2 regions of the Oxobacter pfennigii genome follow, and region 1 is predicted to be linked to the other one. Evidence: riboswitches for the same ligand, from Rfam matches in the RefSeq annotation. Region 1 holds a riboswitch; the other holds the start of a gene.

The links. A riboswitch is a leader RNA that binds a small molecule or an ion and turns the genes downstream of it on or off. The one in region 1 is predicted to bind molybdenum cofactor.
Region 2: linked by a shared signal. The riboswitch ahead of OXPF_RS13890 (molybdopterin molybdotransferase MoeA) and the one ahead of OXPF_RS01125 (ABC transporter substrate-binding protein) in region 1 are both predicted to bind molybdenum cofactor.

Annotation. Positions count from the first base shown of each region.
Region 1 is NZ_LKET01000014.1:50,186-54,404, forward strand. It holds gene OXPF_RS01115 ([Fe-Fe] hydrogenase large subunit C-terminal domain-containing protein) at 1-311, opposite strand, end outside; gene OXPF_RS01120 ((2Fe-2S) ferredoxin domain-containing protein) at 292-558, opposite strand; gene OXPF_RS22245 (hypothetical protein) at 765-917, opposite strand; gene OXPF_RS01125 (ABC transporter substrate-binding protein) at 1,221-2,120, opposite strand; molybdenum cofactor riboswitch at 2,258-2,378, opposite strand; gene OXPF_RS01130 (MarR family winged helix-turn-helix transcriptional regulator) at 2,464-2,898, shown strand; gene OXPF_RS01135 (alkyl/aryl-sulfatase) at 2,943-4,219, opposite strand, start outside.
Region 2 is NZ_LKET01000039.1:126,975-131,193, forward strand. It holds gene OXPF_RS13880 (FecCD family ABC transporter permease) at 1-513, shown strand, start outside; gene OXPF_RS13885 (ABC transporter ATP-binding protein) at 513-1,298, shown strand; gene OXPF_RS13890 (molybdopterin molybdotransferase MoeA) at 1,551-2,765, opposite strand; molybdenum cofactor riboswitch at 2,883-3,000, opposite strand; gene mobB (molybdopterin-guanine dinucleotide biosynthesis protein B) at 3,000-3,575, opposite strand; gene fdhF (formate dehydrogenase subunit alpha) at 3,575-4,219, opposite strand, start outside.

The sequences.
Region 1 (4,219 bases):
ATAAAACCTAATTTTTCCAAGGCGTGTGTCATTAACCTTTCATTAACATTTTCAAAAGCAGCGGCAAAAGAGGGTGCAAGACTTACATATACTTTCTCCTTTTTATTTATAGATGCTTTCACTAATTCTATATCTCTTCTTATGCTTTTTGCATTCTGAGGACATACCGAAAGACAATTTCCGCATAATATACAATCTTCATCAATAATTTCAACCTGGTCATTTTTATATGCAATGGCTTTAACGGGGCATTGGCGGATGCATTTGTAACAATTTCTGCAATCGGCCTTTTTATACTGGATTATGCTCATCTATAAACCTGCTTAATATTTTTTGTGTAAATACATCTCTTGCATTTGCAGCGGTGACCCCGCATAATAACTCATCGCCAATTTTGGTTGAAACTCCGTTAGTGCATTGCCCCAGACAAAAAGATGCTTTCAATTCTACATAATCCTGCAAATTATACTCTTTGACAAACTCCTGGAATAATCTTACGATATCATAAGAGCCTTTTAAATGACAGGAGCTGCCGACACATATGAATACTTCAAGCATTTTAAAACCTTCTCTCTATATGGCCTCTGATAATTAATTAAAATTTTATCAATCTACTTTAATTTTATCACAACTTAGGCCACATAAAAACACATATAAAAGACTGGTTTGAATAAAAACTTATTCATACCAGTCCTTTAAATCCCCTAACCCCATGATTCTTATATGTTTATTTATATTATGATACTTTTTAAATATTTAATATTTTAATTTTTCTTTAAAATATAATCCAAATATTCTCCATCACTGCAGGGTGTTTCCATGGATGATTTTGCCTCATTTACCATGTATCCATACCTTGCAAACTCACAGACTTTACCTTTTTCTAAAAAATACTTGCAAGTTTTACAATTAGACATATAAACATCTCCTTTTTTATTTATTAATGTAATTAAGTTTCTATAATTCGTAGCTGTCATGGATTGTTATTTATTTATCAATTTTATTGTAAGTCTTATTTTCTGCCAATACAACATAGCGAGCCTTAGTGAATGGTCGATTATTAATATTCGCATCTAATTAGATACGGATTATACATATCGCTAATAAAAGAACCGCCCCTACAGCAATTAATAATCGCCGGCAGTTCCTCGGAGATTTTTTCTAAACATAATAAAAAGAGGTGAAATCATCATCACCTCTCTAATCCGGATAATTAAATATTACTTTGCATTGGGTATGAATAAGGATTGACCGTACTTATCCTTACCAAATTCGCTTATTAAACCCTGAACTTTATCTGAAAGAATCCATTCAATAAATTTCTGTGCGCCTTCTGCATTGATATTGGTATTTTTATTTGGATTGACTGCTATAACACCATACTGGTTTTGAAGCTTGCTGTCGCCTTCAACTATAATGCCTAAATCAACATCGTCCCTCATAGCTAAATATGTAGCTCTGTCTGCAATTGTATATGCTTTCTTTTCATCTGCCATCTGGATTACTGCCCCCATTCCTTTTCCGGCAGATACATACCAGTCACCTTCCGGAGTAATGTTTATACCCTTCCAAAGATTCTTTTCCATAGTATGTGTACCGGATTCATCTCCTCTGGATATAAAAGTTATCTTGTTATTATTAATAAATTCCAAAGCCTTTGATATATCGCTTCCGGCATTTGCATTTACCTTTGCCGGATCATCCTTTGGCCCTATCAATATAAAGTCATTATACATAACGTCAAACCTTTCCAATCCATGTCCTGCACTGACAAAGGCTTCTTCCTGAGCTTTTGCGTGAACCAGCAATACATCGGCATCTCCGGCTTCACCTAATTTTATTGCCTGGCCGGTGCCTACAGCAACTACTTTTGGTTCTATTCCTGTATCCTGAGTAAATATTGGCAGCAGATAATCTAAGAGACCGCTGTCCTGGGTACTTGTTGTCGTAGCCATAATTATGCTTTTGCTTCCTGCTGCTTCAGTAACCGGAGGAGTGGTTTCAGGTGTGGGTGTCGGAGTTGGCTGTGTATTTGAGCCGCTGCCGCATCCAACCAACATCAGCAATAACGCAGCAGTTATTGCCAAAACAGATACTATTGATTTTAACTTGCTTTTCATAATTGTTCTCTCCCTCATAAATTGAATAATAAAAAAACACTCCTATGTTTATATGTAAAGGAGTGTTATATAATCATTTCCGAAGTTAAAAAAGACGTTTCAATGGAAACGTCTCAAATACACCGGTAAATAAATACAGGTTATATCATCTTACTCCTTTCCAAAAGGAGGCATTGAAGTTTCCAACAATACCCTGACGGCTCATCAGCCATAGTGACGATAACCTTAGGCAAAATAAGCTCGGAGCTATTGAATTTTATTATAGTTTAGCAAATATATGCCGATTTGTAAATAGAAAACCAGCTTCTTGACACCTAGTTTGCAATCAAAGTACAATTAAATTATGGATAAAATTAATATGGATAATACAATTAATCTTATGAGCAGAATCAACGAGCGGGCTAATAGTTTTATATCCGACGAGCTGAATAGGCATGGAGTTAAAGATGTATCCCCCTCCCATGGCGCCGTGTTGATGTCCTTGTTCAGAAAAGATCAACTGACTATGAGTGAAATTGCGGAACTGGTTAACCGTGACCGTTCCACAGTTACAACTTCAGTCAATAAATTAATGGACTTAGGTTATTTAGACACCATGAAAAATTCACTGGACAGCCGATCAACTATTGTATTTCTTACAAAAAAAGGAAAGGAGTTAGAGCCGGTTTTTTATCAGATATCTCAAAGTCTTATAACTGTGGTATATAAAAATATAGGTGCTGAAGAAAGAAAAATCTTCAGGGATATATTACAGAAAATATTTGCAAATTTTTCTTAAACCATATTACAGCCAGAGATAAAATATCCCTGGCTGCCTTAATTTTAGTCTTCCTTTTTCTTTTCCATATCCATTGCCGCACCGATTAAGGATACCGGGCCGCTTAATCCTAGCATTTCCTTGGCACATGACAGATAATAATGCCGTGCATTGGCGCTGGCGTGCATTCGCCCTAAATGAATCAGCCCTTCAGCCTTAAGCTTTTTAGCTTCATCTGACATTTGACCGGCATCAAGGAGTATATCACAGAGTTCTATACCCCATTGCTCATCCTGATTTTCTATTGCATCCTTTGCTTTTTTGTATACTCTTTCAGGCCCACCCATAAGAGACAGGTTTTTTTCCGCTTTAACCTTCACAGGCTGGCAACCTAATTTAGTAGGATTACCGTCAAACCATCCTAAATATCCGGTATAAATTGACCTGACAGTCCATTCAACAGTGCCGTAATATTCCTGCAAATTGGGCAAAGCAGCCCATATTGAAGGTAGTTTCACACTATCAACAAGCTGATCAATAGTCAATCCTTTATTCATACCATGCAAGGTTTCTTCCAGAACATATTTTATAGCGTCTCTGTAACTTGTGAGCTTTTCCCTGACATTGTCTTTTCCGCTTATTGACTTTGTATGGCCGGGCAAAAGATGCTCTGCTTCATAATTAATCATAGTATCCAGTATATTTATCCACTGGCTTATATCCCTGTATTGACCGCCTCTTATGGCATAAAGATTAGGCCAGGAATTGTAATAATTATCCCCGCAGCACAAAACTTCAAACTGTGGAAGCCATGCAAAGAGCTGATCATCTGTTTCTCCGGGAGCTTCTACCAACAGCACTTCTATGCCATCGATATCAAGCTTCAGCGTTTTTTCGGAAAACATCCGGGTAGGCTTAAGTGCTGCAATTGTGCTATGAAGATTGCTTACAGGACCTATTCCAAGAGAAATGCTTTCATCTGGATTAAGACCTGCTCCAAATTGCCTTGCACCTCTTACTGCAGCTATATCTTTAATAAGCTCTGACCGGGTATATTGGGGATAACTGGGTTTTCTTGCTATGATTTCACAGCCTTCATTCGCAAAAACTGCAGCTCCCGATATATGGTCATAATGAAGATAATGGGTAAAAATTATGTTTTTAATTGGCTTGTCAGTGATTTCCCGGATATCTTTAAGAGCTTCTTCGGCAAATTCACGTCCGTACAAAGTGTCAATCATAAGCAGGCTTTCCCGGCCTTCAACCATAATAGCCTGACTTGCTCCATAACCTTGTATGAAATACACTCTGTCAGTTATTTTCTTGACCCCTTTAGGAAATC
Region 2 (4,219 bases), on a different contig from region 1:
ACTATGATTTTGCAGTATATCGCAGACGAGGATAAGCTTCAGAGCTTAATATTCTGGAACTTCGGAAGCCTTTTGAAAACAACGTGGAGCAAGTTCTTCATAGTATTTGCAGTGCTTCTGATATGCTTTGCCATTTTGCTTAAAAACGCATGGAAACTCACAGCCATGACCCTTGATGATACAAAGGCCAGGAGTATAGGGGTGGATACTGCTAAAGTACGGAGAATAATCATTTTTATCACTTCTCTGCTTTCCGCCGTAGCTGTCTGCTTTGTAGGGACCATAGGATTCATAGGACTTATTGCTCCCCACATAGCCCGCCAGCTGGTGGGAGAAGATCAGCGTTTTTTCATGCCTCTTTCGGCATTAATGGGCGCTTTTGTGATGTCTCTGGCTTTTGTAATAAGCAAGGTCATTATAAGAGGGGTCATATTGCCTATAGGTCTTGTTACGTCAGTAATAGGAATTCCCTTTTTTATAATCATAATATTCAGTAAAATGAGGAGTATGTGATGCTTACCTTAAATAATTTGAGCTTTTCCTATAAAAAGAATAAAACATCGCACAAGGTATTCGACGGCCTGAATCTTGCCTTTGGCAGAGGTTTTAATGTAGTCCTTGGGCCTAACGGAGCAGGAAAATCTACCCTTTTAAAAGCCATTTTCGGATTGCTGGATTATGACGGGAACATATTATACGGCAAAGAAAGTATTACTCACATGGACACCGAAAATAAGATAAAGCTTATGTCATATTTGCCTCAGATGGATGTGGATATATCTGCTCTCACCGTACTGGAAATGGTCATTTTAGGGAGATTGCCTGAACTTAAGTCTAAAGTGTCAGATGAAGATCTGAATATCGTTATGGACACCCTTGAATCTCTTAATATAGCTTCTCTTGCTGCCCGCAACTTCAGTGAATTAAGCGGAGGGCAAAAAAAGCTTGTGTTTATCGCACAAACTCTGGTCAGAAATCCTAAATTGATACTACTTGATGAGCCTGTAAACTCCCTTGATTTGCAAAAACAGCTGGAGCTGTGCCAGCTTCTTCAAAAAATAGTGGGCAGGCAGGGCGTGGATATCATAGTCGTTATTCACGATATAAATCTTGCGGCAAGATATGCACAGCATGTAGTCATCATTGATGAAAAAGGCTCGGTTCACAGTTCCGGCAAACCCGGAGATGTAATTACATCTCAAATGCTAAAAGAAGTTTATGGTGTAATAGCTAATTTAACTTACGATGAAAAAGGAGTACCGACAGTTTCACCTATCTGTTCGGTACGGAAGGTATAAAGATTTTCCGGTAAAATGCAAAGGGGCTGTGTCATTAGTTACTTCAGTGGATTAAGGTGAGAACAAAAGCACCTCGTTTCCTAAATCTGTGATATGCTCCCTTCATGATTAACAGTGTTTTTATGTTTAACTGTCTCTCATAAAGGGAGCATATCACTATGTGGAGAGGAGTGCTTAATTTTATATTTATTTTAATATGTTTTAGGAGACCATTTTTTATAAATTTGACTTATGAAGCGGCCTCTTTTATATTTACAGCAGTATTACCTTGACTTTATCCCCTTTCTTTAATGGACCTGAGCCTGCCGGTACATCAATTATGGTGTTGCAGCCCATCAATGACTTTATTATTCCCGGACTCTGATTTCCCGTCAGTGTTACTTTTAATATACCTTCTTCTATGAAACTGCGGCACCGCAGCATCCGCCTCTGGGGACTTGTTTTCTTAAAATTATCTTCTAAGACAGCGGGAGTTATTATATGTTCAGCAGATTTCATTCCCATGGCCTTTTTTATTGCCGGCACTGCAAGAAGCAAATAAGTAATAATTGAAGCCGATGGATTTCCTGAAAGGCTCAAAATAAGTTTATTATCCTTTATGGAACATACCATTGGAGTTCCCGGACGAATATCCACTCTCCAGAACAATATATCTGCGCCGATTTTTATTAAAGAATCCTTTACGGCATCATAATCCCCTACAGATACTCCTCCTGTAGTAATGAGAATATCAACTTGTGGTAAAATATCTGATATTTTTCGAGATATCATATCACAACTATCGGTGGCTATGCCGCCGTTTATCACATTGCAGCCCATTTGCTTCAAATGGGAAGTCAGGTTATATAAATTGCTGTTGTATATTTTTGCAGGTTTTAATGGTTCAGTAATTTCAATAAGCTCATCGCCGGTGCTTAAAATGCCTATGGCGGGCTTTTTATAAACCTTAGCCTCTGAAATTCCAAGGGAGGCTAAGGCACCGATAGCCGCAGGTTCCAGCATAACTCCTGCTTCAATGAGAGTTTCATCTAATGCTATATCCTCTCCGGCAAAGCAGATATTTTCACTTGATTTTAAGGGTTTAAAGATTTCAATAAAACTGCCGCCTTCTTTAACATCTTCAAAACGTATGACAGCATCAGCTCCTTTTGGTATGGGAGCGCCGGTAAGGATTTTTACCGCCTGGTCTTTGCCCACAATGCTTTGACTTTGGCTGCCAGCAGGAACCTCTTCAATAACTTTAATCTTTACAGGCGCATCAGCACTGGCGCCGGTTGTATCAACAGATCTTAAGGCATAACCGTCAAGGGGCGAGCGGTCAAAAGGCGGAAAGTTCATGGGGGATTTCACATCTTCATACAAAACACGCCCAAGGGCTTCAGACAGTTCAGCGCATTCACTTTGTACGACTCTTACCTGCTTTTGTATTATCTCATATGCTTCTTCAAGTTTAACAAACTCTTTCATTTGTGCACCCCTTAGTTAAATATTATCTTAAAATTATATAAGATTATAAATTTGAAATAAATAAGTTTGGTTTAAAAAAAGACCAGGCCAAAGAGAAATAGGCCTGGTCTTTTTTTAAACCAAACTGGTATTACTCCTTTCCAATGGGGAGGCGGGGCTGTTTCCGGCCCCACCCTATCGGCTGACATTCCATAGTTTAAACCTTAGGAACATAAGCTCGGAGCTCATATTCTATTATTTAAATTTAAGAGAGATTTTGCCCAGCAGCGGTATAAAAGATAAATTATCCCTGAATTTTTTCTTATAGGGCCGTTTTGCCAAGCCTGCGCTGTATAAAAGAAAATCGGTAAACTCGCCTATTTCATTATGTTTAAAAAGCGGAAGCTTTTCATAGCCCTTTTCGGGGTGGCCTTCGGCCACCAGAGCGATCAAATCTTCGGCCGGGAATCTGTTCTTTTCCCCTAAAGATTTGCGCCATATTTCCACCTTGGGGATGTTAGGATCTGCTGCACCCTCAAGTATAATGATATCTACTCCTGTTATATCTTTTAATATGGTTGAAATATCCTTCCGTCTGCTTACCTTTTCCTGGCATACATAAATGCCGGGACCGTTTAATATAACGGTGTCCGCTCCGGCCTGTGCAAAATTCCAGGTGTCTTTTCCAGGTATATCCGTCTCTATATCATGACAGGTATTCTTAACAACGGCGACTGATATTTCACGGCTTTTAAGCTCTCTTATTACTTTTGATATAAAAGTTGTTTTTCCTGAATTACTCCAACCCACAAAGGATACGGCGGGCGCCATTATACGCCTCCTGCTGCGGCAAATTTTTCAATTTTCACAGCAGAAACTTTGTATTCAGCAGTCTTGGATATTGGGTCATATGCTGAATTTGTAAGCTCGTTAACCGGCGATTCCTTGTAATGGAATGTCATAAACATCACACCCGGAGATACTTTATCGGTAATAATTGTTTTGGTTACTATGGAACCCCTGCGGGATGTAACCCTTATTTCTTCTCCGTCTTGGATTCCCAGTTTTTCTGCATCTTCCGGATTAATTTCCGCCAGCTCATGGGGTCTTAATGTATCAAGATTGGATGAATGTCTTGTCATTATATTGTAATGATAAAGCATACGTCCTGTAGTAAGAAGCATTGGATAATCCTGGTTTGTAAGTTCGGCAGGCGCTTTGTATTCTATACCCTGCATCAAACCTTTTCCTCTCGGGAATACACCCTTATGAAGGTATTTTGTTCCCGGATGTTCGACCGTTGGACAAGGCCACTGCAAGCCTATTTTTTCAATACGCTTATAGGTTATTCCTGAATAGCTGGGGGTCAATCTTCTGATTTCTTCAAATATTTCTTCCGCATCTTTATAATCCATGTTATAGCCCATGCGTTTTGATATATCACAGATGATATCCCAGTCAGCCCTGCACTGTCC